3 regions of the Lelliottia jeotgali genome follow, and region 1 is predicted to be linked to each of the others. Evidence: predicted binding sites of a transcription regulator. Region 1 holds the regulator's gene; each other region holds the start of a gene.
The links. The regulator PurR, encoded in region 1, represses purine synthesis genes. The targets are predictions, from matches to a motif close to CANGCAAACGTTTGCNTG.
Positions count from the first base shown of each region.

Region 2: cvpA (colicin V production protein) is a predicted target of PurR. The motif match lies at 3,621-3,638, and genes of this name have one in related genera.
Region 3: carA (glutamine-hydrolyzing carbamoyl-phosphate synthase small subunit) is a predicted target of PurR. The motif match lies at 1,379-1,396, and genes of this name have one in related genera.

Region 1 is NZ_JAENMQ010000001.1:26,939-31,924, reverse strand. It holds gene JBO43_RS00165 (MFS transporter) at 1-593, opposite strand, end outside; gene cydH (cytochrome bd-I oxidase subunit CydH) at 756-845, opposite strand; gene purR (HTH-type transcriptional repressor PurR) at 1,142-2,167, shown strand; gene punR (DNA-binding transcriptional activator PunR) at 2,186-3,097, opposite strand; gene punC (purine nucleoside transporter PunC) at 3,212-4,411, shown strand; gene cfa (cyclopropane fatty acyl phospholipid synthase) at 4,708-4,986, shown strand, end outside.
Region 2 is NZ_JAENMQ010000001.1:1,146,516-1,151,501, reverse strand. It holds gene JBO43_RS05420 (DedA family protein) at 1-348, shown strand, start outside; gene accD (acetyl-CoA carboxylase, carboxyltransferase subunit beta) at 503-1,408, shown strand; gene folC (bifunctional tetrahydrofolate synthase/dihydrofolate synthase) at 1,479-2,747, shown strand; gene dedD (cell division protein DedD) at 2,737-3,438, shown strand; gene cvpA (colicin V production protein) at 3,694-4,182, shown strand; gene purF (amidophosphoribosyltransferase) at 4,219-4,986, shown strand, end outside.
Region 3 is NZ_JAENMQ010000002.1:177,103-182,088, forward strand. It holds gene carA (glutamine-hydrolyzing carbamoyl-phosphate synthase small subunit) at 12-1,160, opposite strand; gene dapB (4-hydroxy-tetrahydrodipicolinate reductase) at 1,615-2,436, opposite strand; gene JBO43_RS07240 (LacI family DNA-binding transcriptional regulator) at 2,570-3,577, opposite strand; gene JBO43_RS07245 (class I mannose-6-phosphate isomerase) at 3,767-4,986, shown strand, end outside.

The DNA of each region.
Region 1 (4,986 bases):
AGCACCGACAGCTCTTTGCGCACATCCGGGCGCTCGCCTGCCTCGCCTTTCGGCAGAGAGAATAACAGTGCGACCATCGCCACCACGCCAAGTCCGGCCGTTGCGAGGAAAGACATGCGCCAGCCAATCACTTCACCGAGCCATGTCGCCGCCGGAACGCCGCCAATGTTGGCGATGGTCAGGCCCATAAACATGGTCGCCACCGCGCTAGCCTGCTTGTGTTTTGGCACTACGCTCGCGGCTACCACCGACCCTAAACCAAAGAACGCGCCGTGGTTCAGGCTGGTCAGAATGCGCGACAGCAGTAGCGTAGTGTAATCCGGCGCAATCGCCGACAGCACGTTGCCGAGGGTAAAAATCGCCATCAGGAAGATCAGCGCATTGCGGCGGGCGCGATGTGAGAGCAGCAAGGTCATGAGCGGCGCACCGACCATCACCCCTATCGCATAAGCGCTGATGAGCATACCCGCTGCCGGAATAGAGACGTCCACGCCTTTGGCGATCACCGGCAGGAGTCCCATCGGGGAAAACTCGGTAGTGCCGATGCCAAAAGCGCCAATCGCCAGGGCCAGCAAGGGAAAGTTGATTTTCATTGTTAACTCCGCAAACCGTGTCATCGCGCGACACGGGACTAAGATGTCAAAAGCATGACATCAATCACAAAAAATGAGAAGTTAACAAATTAGCAAAAGATTTTTGCGGGATGAGTAACAATCGGGAGAAGAGACGAGGGAGAGAACTCTCCCCCGTTTAAATCAGTGCAGGGCTGCGGTAAGACCTGCTGCAACAATCAAAGCCAGCACAATAACGGTAGTGGTCAGCGAAAACTTAAGATCGGCACTCATCAATTTTTCTCCTTTTAATCACCCCACGAAAAGTGAGCTTGCTCATTTTTACACAGTTTACCCCAAAAATCTTCCTGGATTTAGACTGATAACCGTTTTTGCGCTTCCCCTTTTCATCAAGATAAGACAAAATTCCACGCTAAATTTATAAGCGTACCGGCCACTGACCCCCTCCTGACGTTTTGAGTCGTTTTCCCGGCGTATCGCAATTCACATTGCGAGATAAGGGTGAGAGAAGGCAAACGTTTACCTTTAAGTATTTCAGGAGTTTAAGATATGGTCTGGAGTGACATGTAATGGCAACAATTAAAGATGTGGCGAAACGCGCAAACGTTTCCACTACAACCGTATCACATGTAATTAACAAAACACGTTTTGTTGCGGAAGAGACGCGCAACGCCGTGTGGGCAGCTATCAAAGAACTGCACTACTCCCCAAGTGCCGTAGCGCGCAGCCTGAAAGTGAATCACACTAAATCGATCGGACTGCTGGCGACCAGCAGCGAAGCCGCCTATTTTGCGGAAATCATCGAAGCGGTTGAGAAAAACTGTTTCCAGAAGGGCTACACCCTGATCCTGGGTAACGCCTGGAACAGCCAGGAAAAACAGCGTGCTTACCTGTCGATGATGGCGCAAAAGCGCGTCGATGGCCTGCTGGTAATGTGTTCTGAATATCCGGAATCCGTGCTGTCGATGCTCGAAGAGTATCGTCACATCCCTATGGTGGTCATGGACTGGGGCGATACCCGCGCCGATTTCACCGATTCAGTGAACGACAACGCCTTTGAAGGTGGCTATATGGCGGGCCGTTACCTGATTGAACGCGGTCACCGCGAAATCGGCGTGATCCCAGGCCCACTGGAGCGTAATACTGGTGCTGGTCGTCTGGCTGGCTTTATGAAAGCGATGGAAGAAGCGCTGATCACGGTGCCAGAAAACTGGATCGTGCAGGGCGACTTCGAACCGGAATCCGGCTATCGCGCGATGCAGCAGATTGTCTCCCAGTCACATCGCCCAACCGCGGTCTTTATCGGTGGCGATATTATGGCGATGGGCGCACTTTGCGCAGCAGATGAGCTTGGTTTACGCGTGCCGCAGGATATTTCGGTAATCGGATACGATAACGTGCGCAACGCCCGTTACTTCACTCCGGCGCTGACGACGATTCACCAGCCGAAAGACTCGCTGGGTGAAACCGCCTTTAACATGCTGATGGACCGCATCGTCAGCAAACGTGAAGAGTCACAGTCGATTGAAGTCCACCCGCGCCTGATTGAACGCCGCTCCGTCGCTGACGGTCCGTTCCGCGACTATCGTCGTTAATCGCCTCTGAGGGGCCGGTTATTCCGGCTCCTTCAACCACTCTCTGTTCAGCGTTTCGCTATCTCCCAGATAGGCCAGCAGCCATTCCAGCGCCGGTGACATATCGTTTTGCTGCCAGGTCAGGCAACACGCTGCATCCGGGAACGGGTTTTCCAGGGTTAACGCCACCCATTCGCCGCGATCTATACGCGGACGTGCGAAATGCACCGGCACCATCCCGACGCACAAGCCAGCCGACAGGCAGGTCGCCGAGGTTTCCCAGTCAGGGGCCACCACGCGCCGTTGGTTATCCAGCAGCCAGGTGATGCGTTTCGGCAGCGATCGCGACGTATCTTCCAGCACCAGCGACGGCCAGTTGCGCAACGTGTCATCGCTCAGCGGCCCTTCTATCGCGGCGAGAGGATGATCGCGGGCGACGACGCAGGTCCAGCTCAACGCCCCCATATCCCGAAACGCATAGCGTCCACCCACCGGGATCGCCTGCGTTGCGCCGATGGCCATCTCTACCCTGCCGTCCGACAGCGCATCCCACACGCCGTTGAACACCTCCTGCGACACGCGCAGCTCAACGTCTGAAAAGTGGCGATAGAAATCGACCACCATCTGGCGCGTGCGTTCGGGTTTGACGATGTTATCCACCGCAATGGCGAGATGACCGCGCCAGCCGTTGGCAATCTGCTGACATTGTTCGCGGGTGATCATCATTTTTTTGATAACAGATCGCCCTTCCTTCAAAAACCACACGCCCGCAGGCGTCAACACGACATCGCGATGGCGGCGTTCAAACAGCGGAACCGCCAGCCACTCTTCAAGCTGGCGCACAGTGTAACTCACCGCAGACGGAACGCGGTGCAGTTCCTGGGCCGCGCCGCTAAAGCTGCCGTTACGCGCGACCGCATCCACCACTTCTAACGAATATTCAGACCACATTTTTTGCCTGCAAATTTTTTGAATGCAACCACCAAATATTAGCGTTTCACAAGGAACTTTGCACTCCCTACACTTTGCGCCAATGAATACCTGCCTCTTTAGGACATAAAAACAATGCAACCCAACAAAGGATTTCTGATCTGGCTCGGCGGTTTAAGCGTGCTGGGCTTTTTGGCCACCGATATGTATCTGCCTGCGTTCGCCGCGATGCAGGAAGATTTACAGACGCCTGCCGCCGCGATCAGCGCCAGCCTGAGCCTGTTCCTCGCCGGTTTTGCCTTAGCGCAGCTGCTGTGGGGACCGCTTTCCGACCGCTATGGCCGCAAGCCCATTTTACTTTTAGGTCTGGCGATCTTTGCCGTCGCCTGTCTGGGGATGCTGTGGGTGCGCGATGCCACCTGGCTGCTGGTGCTACGTTTTGTGCAGGCATTCGGGGTGTGTGCGGCCGCCGTAACCTGGCAGGCGCTGGTCACCGACTACTATCCCGCCTCACGCGTGAACCGCATTTTTGCCACCATTATGCCGCTGGTCGGTCTTTCACCGGCGCTGGCGCCCCTGCTCGGCAGTTGGATCCTGGTGCACTTTGACTGGCAGGCGATTTTCGCCACGCTGTTCATCATCACACTGGTGCTGATGTTACCGGCGTTTACGCTCAAACCTGCACCAGCAAAACCCGCTGAGAACAACGATGACCGCGTGACCTTCCTGTCACTGCTGCGCTCACGCGCCTATCGTGGCAACGTACTGGTTTACGCCGCTTGTTCCGCCAGCTTCTTCGCGTGGCTGACCGGTTCGCCGTTTATTCTGCATGACATGGGCTACAGTCCGGCGGTGATCGGCCTGAGCTATGTTCCGCAGACCATCGCGTTCCTGGTCGGCGGTTACGGCTGCCGCGCGGCGCTGCAAAAATGGCAGGGACAGCAGATGCTGCCGTGGCTGTTGGTACTCTTCGCAATCAGCGTCATTGCGACCTGGGCCGTTGGCTTTATCCCGCACGTTGGGCTGACTGAAATTCTGATCCCCTTCTGCGTGATGGCGGTGGCGAACGGTGCAATCTACCCTATCGTGGTAGCTCAGGCGCTGCGTCCGTTCCCTCATGCGACAGGTCGCGCCGCTGCGCTGCAAAATACCCTGCAACTGGGGCTGTGTTTCCTGGCAAGTTTGATTGTTTCAGCGCTTATCGCCACGCCGCTGATGACAACGACCAGCGTGATGCTCGCCACCGTACTGCTCGCCGCGCTGGGTTATCGCATGCAGTCTTCGGCACAGGACTCGTCTGACGTCACTTCGCAGACAGAATCCTCTCGGGCATAATCGCGCCAGCAATTATGTGACATTTCAGTGATTAGGCTGCTAATAACTTTCTGTTGAATCACCGATTTTTGCGGCCTATACTAAATTTGCTTCACACAAATACGATAAATATTATGTGTTAACGGGAGCCGGAGTGCTCCCGTTTTACCATGGAAGGCCTTTCGGTAAGGGTTATCTCCCTTCCTCTGTTCTACGTCGGATATTAGCCTCACGGAAAAACCGTGGGATTTCTCACAAACCATAAAAAACGGCTACGCTGTTTGAAGGTTCTGATCACAGCAGGTGATGGAGAAGCTATGAGTTCATCGTGTATAGAAGAAGTCAATGTCCGGGACAATGACTGGTTTCGGATCGTCAATGAATTACTGGGTCGGGCGGGCGTCGCGATTAACGGGTCTGCCCCCTCCGATATTCAGGTAAAACACCCCGATTTTTTCAAACGCGTTCTGCAGGAAGGTTCGCTCGGTCTGGGCGAGAGCTACATGGACGGCTGGTGGGATTGCGAACGGCTGGATATGTTTTTCCATAACGTTCTGCGCGCTGGGCTGGAAAACCAGCTCCCTCACCGCCTGAAA
Region 2 (4,986 bases), 1.1 Mb from region 1:
AATTCGAAGATTTTCCGTCGCAGCTATTTAGACAAAACGCATGCGTTCTACGAACGCCACGGCGGCAAAACCATTATTCTGGCGCGTTTTGTGCCGATCGTCCGTACGTTTGCGCCGTTTGTGGCGGGAATGGGGCATATGTCCTATCGTCATTTCGCGGCCTATAACGTCATTGGTGCGCTGCTGTGGGTGCTGCTGTTTACCTACGCGGGCTACCTGTTTGGCGATCTGCCGATTGTGCAGGAAAATCTTAAGTTACTGATTGTTGCCATTATTGTGCTCTCAATCCTGCCTGGCGTTATCGAAATAATTCGCCATAAACGTGCGGCAGCGAAGCAAGCGAAATAAATACGCATTTGCGGTTCGACCACTTTTTTATCCAAAGTTTCGGGCTGTTATGTTTTAATGTGCAACATTCATGGTCTGTTTGCGGCAAAAATGGCATTATGCGCCGCTTACAGCAAAACTGGCATACGACCAGGTTCAGGCAGAAAGGTTATCAATGAGCTGGATTGAACGAATTAAAAGCAACATAGCCCCAACCCGTAAGGCGAGTATTCCTGAAGGGGTGTGGACCAAGTGTGACAGCTGCGGCCAGGTCCTGTACCGCGCTGAGCTGGAACGCAATCTTGAGGTGTGCCCGAAGTGTGACCACCACATGCGTATGTCGGCGCGTAATCGCCTGCACAGCGTGCTGGACGAAGGTTCGCTGGTAGAACTGGGTAGTGAACTTGAGCCTAAAGATGTGCTGAAGTTCCGTGACTCCAAGAAATACAAAGACAGACTGGCTTCTGCTCAGAAAGAGACCGGCGAGAAAGACGCGCTTGTCGTGATGAAAGGTACTCTGCACGAGATGCCGGTTGTCGCTGTGGCCTTTGAGTTCTCCTTTATGGGTGGCTCAATGGGTTCTGTGGTTGGTGCGCGTTTCATCCGTGCCGTTGAGCAGGCTCTGGAAGACAACTGCCCGCTGATCTGCTTCTCCGCCTCCGGTGGTGCACGTATGCAGGAAGCGCTGATGTCCCTGATGCAGATGGCGAAAACCTCTGCGGCACTGGGCAAAATGCAGGAACGCGGTCTGCCGTATATCTCCGTACTGACCGACCCAACAATGGGTGGTGTCTCTGCGAGCTTCGCGATGCTGGGCGATCTGAACATCGCTGAACCGAAAGCGCTGATCGGCTTTGCTGGTCCACGCGTTATCGAACAGACAGTCCGTGAGAAACTGCCGCCGGGCTTCCAGCGCAGTGAATTCCTTATTGAAAAAGGCGCTATCGATATGATCGTTCGCCGCCCGGAAATGCGCCTGAAACTGGCAAGCGTCCTGGCGAAGCTGATGAATCTGCCGTCGCCGAACCCGGACGAGCCGCGTGAAGGCGTGGTTGTGCCGGATCAGGAACCCGAAGCCTGATAACTCAAAAAGGGCAGGGCCAGACGGCGCTGCCCTTTTCACTTATTCGATTCAGATGAAAGTGCGTATCATGGAAAAAAACATTGCCCCCCAAGCCACGTCACCTCTGGTCACGTGGCTTTCTTATCTGGAAAATCTGCACAGTAAAACCATCGATATGGGACTGGAACGCGTCAGCCAGGTTGGTGCGCGTCTGGATGTGCTCAAACCTGCACCGTTCGTCTTTACGGTGGCGGGAACCAACGGGAAAGGCACCACCTGCCGCACGCTGGAATCGATGCTGATGGCCGGCGGTTACAAGGTGGGCGTTTACAGCTCTCCGCATCTGGTGCGCTACACCGAGCGTGTACGCGTGCAGAATACCGAGCTGCCAGAATCGGCGCATACGGCCTCTTTTGCCGAAATTGAAGCGGCGCGCGGTGAGATTTCTCTTTCCTATTTTGAGTACGGGACGCTTTCCGCTCTGTGGTTGTTTAAGCAGGCGCAACTGGACGTGGTGATCCTCGAAGTGGGTCTGGGCGGACGCCTGGACGCCACTAACATGGTCGATGCCGACGTCGCTGTGGTGACCAGTATTGCACTCGATCATACGGACTGGCTGGGGCCGGATCGCGAAAGCATTGGCCGTGAAAAAGCAGGCGTGTTCCGCGCGAACAAGCCTGCCGTGGTGGGTGAGCCGGATATGCCGCACACCATCGCCGATGTAGCGCAGGAGAAGGGCGCGCATCTGATGCGTCGCGGCGTTGACTGGCAGTATGAGATGACGGCTGACGGCTGGCGCTTTAGTGACGCGCAGGGCGTGCTGGACAATCTGCCTCTGCCGCAGGTTCCGCAGCCTAACGCCGCAACCGCACTGGCGGCCATTCGCGCCAGTGGGCTGGCGGTGAGCGAGCAGGCGATACGTGACGGTATCCAGAATGCACTTTTGCCGGGCCGTTTTCAGATTATCAGCGAGTCGCCTCGTCTGATCCTGGACGTAGCGCACAATCCCCATGCCGCGGCCTACCTCGCAGAACGACTCAAATCCCTGCCAAAAACCGGGCGAGTGCTGGCGGTTATCGGTATGCTTCATGATAAAGATATTGCGGGCACGCTGGCCTGCATGGAGAGTGTCGTCGATTGCTGGTATTGTGCTCCACTGGAAGGCCCACGGGGCGCATCTGCCGAACAGTTGATGGAACATCTCGCGCAGGGCGACGCTTATGAAAACGTGGCGCTGGCATGGCACGCCGCGATGGCGGATGCTAAACCTGAAGATACCGTGCTGGTGTGTGGATCATTTCACACCGTGGCGCATGTCATGGAAGTGATGGAGGCGGGGAGAACCGGTGGCAAGTAAGTTTCAGAACCGTTTAACAGGAACCATTGTACTGGTTGCGCTGGGAGTGATTATCCTTCCAGGACTGCTCGATGGGCAGAAAAAACATTATCAGGATGAGTTTGCGGCGATCCCGCTGGTGCCAAAACCTGGCGATCGCGATGAGCCCGACATGCTGCCTGCGGCCACGCAGGCGTTGCCCGCTCAGCCTCCGGAAGGCGCAGCGGAAGAGGTACGTGCGGGTGATGCAGCTGCCCCGTCGCTCGATCCTTCGCGCTTAACGGCGAACAACAATAGCGAACTGGATCCTGTCCCGGAACCTGTGGTGCAGCCAAAGCCTGTTACAAAACCGGCCGAAAAACCTCAGCCGCAGCCGAAGCCGCAGCGTGATAAAGCCAGCGAGCAAATTGCCGCCGCGACAGAGGCACCGCCGGAAAAACCGGTCCAGGAAGACAAAGCAGCGCCAACCGGCAAAGCTTATGTCGTCCAGCTCGGTGCGCTCAAAAATGCCGATAAAGTCAATGAAGTGGTCGGTAAGTTACGCGCCGCGGGATATCGCGCTTACACTTCACCTTCGACCCCGGTGCAGGGTAAAATTACCCGTATTCTGGTCGGCCCAGATGCCTCAAAAGATAAGCTGAAAAGTTCGCTTGGCGACATGAAGCAAATCTCTGGCCTGAGCGGCGTGGTGATGAATTATAGCGCGAACTAATGAGTCCCTCACCCCGGCCCTCTCCCTCAGGGAGAGGGAGAAAACCATCCTCTCGCCCCTTTGGGGAGAGGGTTAGGGGGAGGGGAATTCGCGTGCGCCAGATTGCCAGATAAGGCAACAAGGCTGACGGCGTTGAGCATTTTTTCAGCGCCTTTTTTATTTACGCGCGGGAAGGAAATCCCTACGCAAACGTTTTCTTTTTCTGTTAGAATTCGCCCCGAACTGGATGACAGGGCGTTTAATCGTGGGACACATATGGTCTGGATTGATTACGCCATCATTGCGGTGATAGGTTTTTCCTGTCTGGTTAGCCTGATCCGTGGCTTTGTTCGTGAAGCGTTATCGCTGGTGACATGGGGTTGTGCTTTCTTTGTCGCCAGTCATTACTACACTTACCTGTCTGTCTGGTTCACGGGCTTTGAAGATGAACTGGTCCGGAATGGAATCGCCATCGCGGTGCTGTTTATCGCGACACTTCTCGTCGGCGCTATCGTTAACTATGTGATAGGCCAGCTGGTCGAGAAAACCGGTCTGTCAGGAACGGACAGAGTGTTAGGGATCTGTTTTGGTGCGCTGCGAGGCGTGCTGATCGTGGCAGCGATATTGTTCTTCCTTGATACCTTTACCGGGTTTTCAAAAAGCGAAGACTGGAGCAAGTCACAGCTGATTCCACAGTTCAGCTTCATCATCAGATGGTTCTTTGACTATCTGCAAAGCTCGTCGAGTTTCTTGCCCAAAGTGTAAATCGCTTTGAGATGTGGCTTAACGAGGAAAAGACGAATGTGCGGTATTGTCGGTATCGCCGGTTTCATGCCGGTAAACCAGTCTATTTATGACGCGTTGTCGGTGCTTCAGCACCGTGGGCAGGATGCAGCAGGCATCATCACAATTGATGCCAATAACTGTTTCCGTTTACGCAAAGCGAATGGCCTGGTCAACGATGTATTTGAAGCCCGCCATATGCAGCGCCTGCAAGGCAATATGGGTATTGGCCACGTTCGTTATCCTACCGCTGGCAGTTCCAGCGCCTCTGAAGCACAGCCTTTCTACGTCAACTCTCCATATGGCATCACGCTTGCCCACAATGGCAACCTGACCAACGCGCATGAGCTGCGTCAAAAGCTGTTTGAAGAGAAACGTCGCCACATTAACACCACCTCTGATTCTGAAATTCTGCTCAATATCTTTGCCAGCGAGCTGGATAACTTCCGCCATTATCCGCTGGAAGCAGACAACATTTTTGCCGCCATTGCCGCGACTAACCGCCTGATCCGTGGCGCGTATGCCTGCGTGGCGATGATTATCGGCCACGGTATGGTGGCGTTCCGCGACCCTAACGGCATCCGTCCGCTGGTGCTGGGTAAACGCGATCTGGGCGATGGCCGTACCGAGTACATGGTCGCCTCCGAAAGCGTGGCGCTGGATACCCTGGGCTTTGAGTTCCTGCGCGATGTCGCGCCGGGCGAAGCCGTCTATATTACCGAAAAAGGCCAGCTGTTTACCCGCCAGTGCGCGGAAAACCCGGTCAGCAATCCGTGCCTGTTCGAA
Region 3 (4,986 bases), on a different contig from region 1:
TCGGCTCCTGATTATTTAGCGGTCTGACGGTATTGCTCGATAAGTTCGATGAAGTGATCGAACAGCGGCGCAGCATCGTGCGGGCCTGGGCTGGCTTCCGGGTGGCCCTGGAAGCTGAACGCCGGTTTGTCGGTGCGATGGATACCCTGCAGGGTGTGGTCGAACAGCGACTTGTGGGTGACACGCAGGTTGGCAGGCATTGACGCCTCGTCCACCGCAAAACCGTGGTTCTGCGCGGTAATCATCACCGTGTTGTTGTCGATATCTTTCACCGGGTGGTTACCACCGTGGTGACCGAACTTCATCTTGACGGTTTTCGCACCGCTCGCCAGCGCCAGCAGCTGATGGCCGAGGCAGATGCCAAATACCGGAATATCGGTTTCGAGGAAGGTTTTAATCGCTTCAATCGCGTAATCGCACGGCGCCGGGTCACCAGGGCCGTTGGAGAGGAAGATCCCGTCCGGGTTCATCTTCAGCACTTCGTCCGCAGGCGTTTTCGCCGGAACCACCGTCAGGCGGCAGCCACGGTCCACCAGCATGCGCAGGATGTTGCGCTTCGCGCCGTAGTCGTAGGCGACCACGTGGAACGGCAGCTCTTCTTCTTTCTTCGCTTCTGGCAGTTCACCCGCCAGCGTCCAGCTCCCCTGCGTCCAGCTGTAAGCTTCCGCGGTGGTCACTTCTTTCGCCAGATCCATCCCGTTCAGGCCAGGGAAGGCTTTCGCTTTTTCCTGCGCCAGTGCCGCATCCAGGTTATCGCCCGCGATGATGCAGCCGTTCTGTGCGCCCTTCTCGCGCAGCAGACGGGTCAGCTTACGGGTATCGATATCGGCAATCGCCACGATGTTGTGACGTTTCAGGTAGGAAGAGAGGTCTTCAGTGTTGCGGTAGTTGCTGGCAATCAGCGGCAGGTCGCGAATAATCAGACCTTGCGCGTGGACCTGGGAGGATTCGGCATCGGCTTCGTTGGTGCCGACATTACCAATATGAGGATAAGTAAGGGTGACGATTTGGCGGGAATAGGAAGGATCAGTGAGGATTTCTTGATAACCGGTCATTGAAGTATTGAAAACGACTTCCCCAACCGCCGAACCTGTTGCCCCTATGGCCCGACCGATAAACTGGGTTCCGTCTTCCAGAACCAATAGCGCTGACTTAATCAAAACACCCTCCAGAGAATATTCACTCACTTTATCTGCATATTAATTCACAACGGCGCTATGAATCAATGCAAATTTGCTGCCAGTGGATTTTCGGCAAACGGCGGCATTCTGGGGATTTGGTGGGGTAAAGTCAACTCAAAACGGCTTTTTTGTGTATTATTTTGCAAGGCTTTGGCGTTTGGCGGCGTTTAAGCCATAAAAAGATCAACAAAATCACGTTAGAAAACGTTTGTATGCTGAGTTTAGTGGGATCTGTACGTTTAAGTCAGTAAAAACCAGACCAAATGGTCAAAATTTACAGTTCAATAACACAAAAATGGAAGAAAACTGTGATTTTTAATGATGATTGCTTAAAAAGCATCTTAAATAGCCAAAATAAAAGGGCAATAAAATATTACCCTGTGCAATCAATCAATTAAGACTGCAATAACCACATCACGATGGGTAATAACACTTATAAATCGTTAAGATTAAGCACATCTCGCATATCAAAAAGACCATTATCCAGATTTTTAAGCCACAATGCGGAGCGCACTGCACCGTTAGCAAAGGTCATGCGGCTCGATGCTTTATGGGTAATCTCCACGCGCTCACCGATATCGGCAAAGATAGCCGTGTGTTCGCCGACGATATCGCCCGCACGCACTGTTGCAAACCCAATAGTGCCCGGAACACGCTCGCCGGTATGCCCTTCGCGAGAGTAGACCGCGCAGTCCTTTAAATCCTTATCAAGTGCATAAGCAATCGCTTCGCCCATCGCCAGCGCTGTACCGGACGGGGCATCCACTTTATGACGGTGGTGCGCTTCGATAATCTCGATGTCCGTGTAGTCACCCATCACTTTGGCCGCTTTCTCCAGCAGCTTGAGCATCACGTTCACGCCGACGCTGAAGTTAGCCGCAAAGACAATGGCGATGTCCTGGGACGCCTCTTTGATGGCCTGTTTGCCCGCGTCGTCAAAACCGGTGGTGCCGATGACCATGCCCTTACCGTGCTGACGGCAAAAGGCCAGATGGTGCAGCGTCCCTTCCGGGCGGGTGAAATCGATGAATACATCAAAATCGTCTTTCACCGCATCCAGGCTGCTTTGCACAGTGACGCCCGTCTTACCCACACCTGCCAGTTCGCCCGCATCGGTTCCCAGTAATGAGGAGCCGTCGCGCTCCAGCGCCGCGCCAAGCGCAACGCCGTCTAACTGCAGCGCTGCCTGAATTAACTGACGGCCCATACGGCCACCCGCGCCCGCTATCGCGACACGCACCTGTGCATCATGCATAGTTATTCTCTTACGTTAAAAGTATGTAAATCGTTTTCAGATTAACCAGCCTGTGAAGAACCCGCTATCTTAAAACGCCGATAATTAGAATTTTATGATAAACAGGGAGCAGTATCAGTAAAAGACATGAGGATCAGCGAAAACCGCATGATTCACGCACCACCAGCGCAGGCGGTAAAATGATCCTTTTCGCTGGCTCATCGTTCCCCTGAATCCGGCTGAATAACAGCTCCCCCGCTTTACGACCAATCTCTTTGGCCGCGACCGATACCGTGGTCAGGGCGGGCTGCACCAACGCCGCTTCGGTGATGTCATCGAAGCCGACCAGCGCAAAATCCCGCCCCGGTTCGCGGCCCAGTTTGCGTAAACTCTGCATAACGCCGAGCGCCACAATATCCTGATAGCAAATGGCCGCCGTGATCTGCGGGTTCTCTTTCAGCAGCGTTTCCGCCACGCGCGCGCCGTCGCTCTGGCTGGCCTGGGAGGTGATGATCCAGTCGGGATTCGGCGCGACGCCGTACTCCAGCAGTTGGCTGGTAAAGCCGCCGATACGCTGCGCCCGCGAGCCGGAATTCTGGCTGCCGCCAATAAACGCAATCTGCCGATGCCCCAGCCGCAGCAGATGTTCCGTCGCCATCTGCGTGCCGAGGAAGTTATCCGTCCCGACAAAATCGAAATCCGGGTCGTTGAGCGGACGCACCACCATGATCGCCGGAATATTGCGTCGCTTCAGACCGTCGAAAAACGCCTGCGGCGTTTCACGGGCGGCGCACAGCACCATTCCGCCGACGTTATTGCGCATCAGGGAATCGACAAATTTCTGCTGCCGCTGGGAGGACTCTTCGCTGTTCGCCAGAAACAGCATCAGGTCGTGACGCTCCATTTCGTGGCTCAGCCCCGCCGTCATCTCCCCGTAAAAGGGGTTAGTGATATCGTGCAGCAGCAGTCCCACCTGATTACTGCTGCGATTGCGCAGGTTGGCCGCCGTCTGGTTATAAACGTAGCCCGATTCATCCAGGGCTTTCAGCACCCGCTCGCGCGTCGCCTGCGAAATGCGCCCTTTGTTGCACAACACCATCGAGACCGTCGCCGTTGAGACTCCGGCCCGCTTCGCGACATCGGCCAGCGTGATTCCTGTCATAGTGACTCCTTTAAGACTTCATTCCAGATTAATCGAATAACCTATTTTTTGCATTTTTCCCTGTGAGCCTCTTCACATTCCGCCCGCTTTTTCCCCTTTCATTGCCTGGAATGGCGGGTTAATCGCGTTAACCACCCTTCTCAAACTCGGTTAATCGAATAACCTTAAGCAACGATTACGGAGGATAAAATGAGCTGCTACGAGAAATATCCCACGCTCCAGATTGAAGGCTACGACGACAGCGCCTGGCAGGGCTGGGAAGCGATAACGGCCCGGCTTGGCGCCAGAACAGGCCAGCGAACCGTTGTGGTGATTGACTGCTATCCGGGCGTTCGGCTGGCCGAGTTGGAAGAAAAACTGCTGACCGCGCTGAATCCGGTCCTTGCGATTAACGCCGAACAGGCGCGGCTCGATGAGTCGGCCCTGCATCAGCTTCTGGCGCGCAATCTCACCGATGACCGCGTCTTTGGCGTGCTCTCCTGCCACCAGCTCAGCGAGTTTATCGACCCGCAAAAGCTGGCTGCGCTGAAAGAGCAGGTGAACAACGTGGCTGAAGGGCTGGTTGTGGTTTACGGTCCCGGCGCGGCGCTGGTGCATCCGGGTGATGTGCTGGTGTATGCGGATCTGCCGCGCTGGGAAATTCAGCAACGGATGCGCAGCGGCGAGCTGGATAACTGGGGCGCAGAGAACCAGAGCGAAGATATACTCAGGCGCTACAAGCGCGCGTTCTTCGTCGAGTGGCGCGTCTTCGACCGCCATAAAACCCCGCTCTTAAAACGCGCCGATTTCCTGCTGGATACTACCCTCGCCGACACCCCGGCAATGGTCACGGGTGACGCGCTGCGTGCCGGACTGAAACAGACCACGCAGCAGCCGTTTCGCGTCGTCCCCTTCTTCGACCCCGGCGTCTGGGGCGGTCAGTGGATGAAGCAAAAATTCGATCTCGATCCCTCCGCACCCAATTACGCATGGTGTTTTGACTGTGTGCCCGAGGAGAACAGCCTGTTACTGCGTTTTGGTGCGGTGCGGATCGAGATCCCCTCTCAGGACCTTGTTCTGCTTGAGCCTCGCGCGCTGTTGGGTGAAAAAGTCCACGCCCGCTTTGGCGCCGAGTTCCCGATTCGCTTCGATTTTCTCGATACCATCGGCGGGCAGAACCTCAGTTTCCAGGTGCATCCGCTCACGGAGTACATCCAGCAGCAGTTTGGCATGCACTACACCCAGGATGAGAGCTACTACATTCTGGAAGCAGAGCCGGGCGCAATGGTCTATCTCGGGACCAAAACCGGCACTGAGCCGCAGGCGATACTCGACAACCTCAGAAGCGCCGGTCGCGGTGAACAGCCGTTTGATGATGCGCGCTTTGTGAATCAGATCCCGGCGAAGAAGCACGATCATTTCCTGATCCC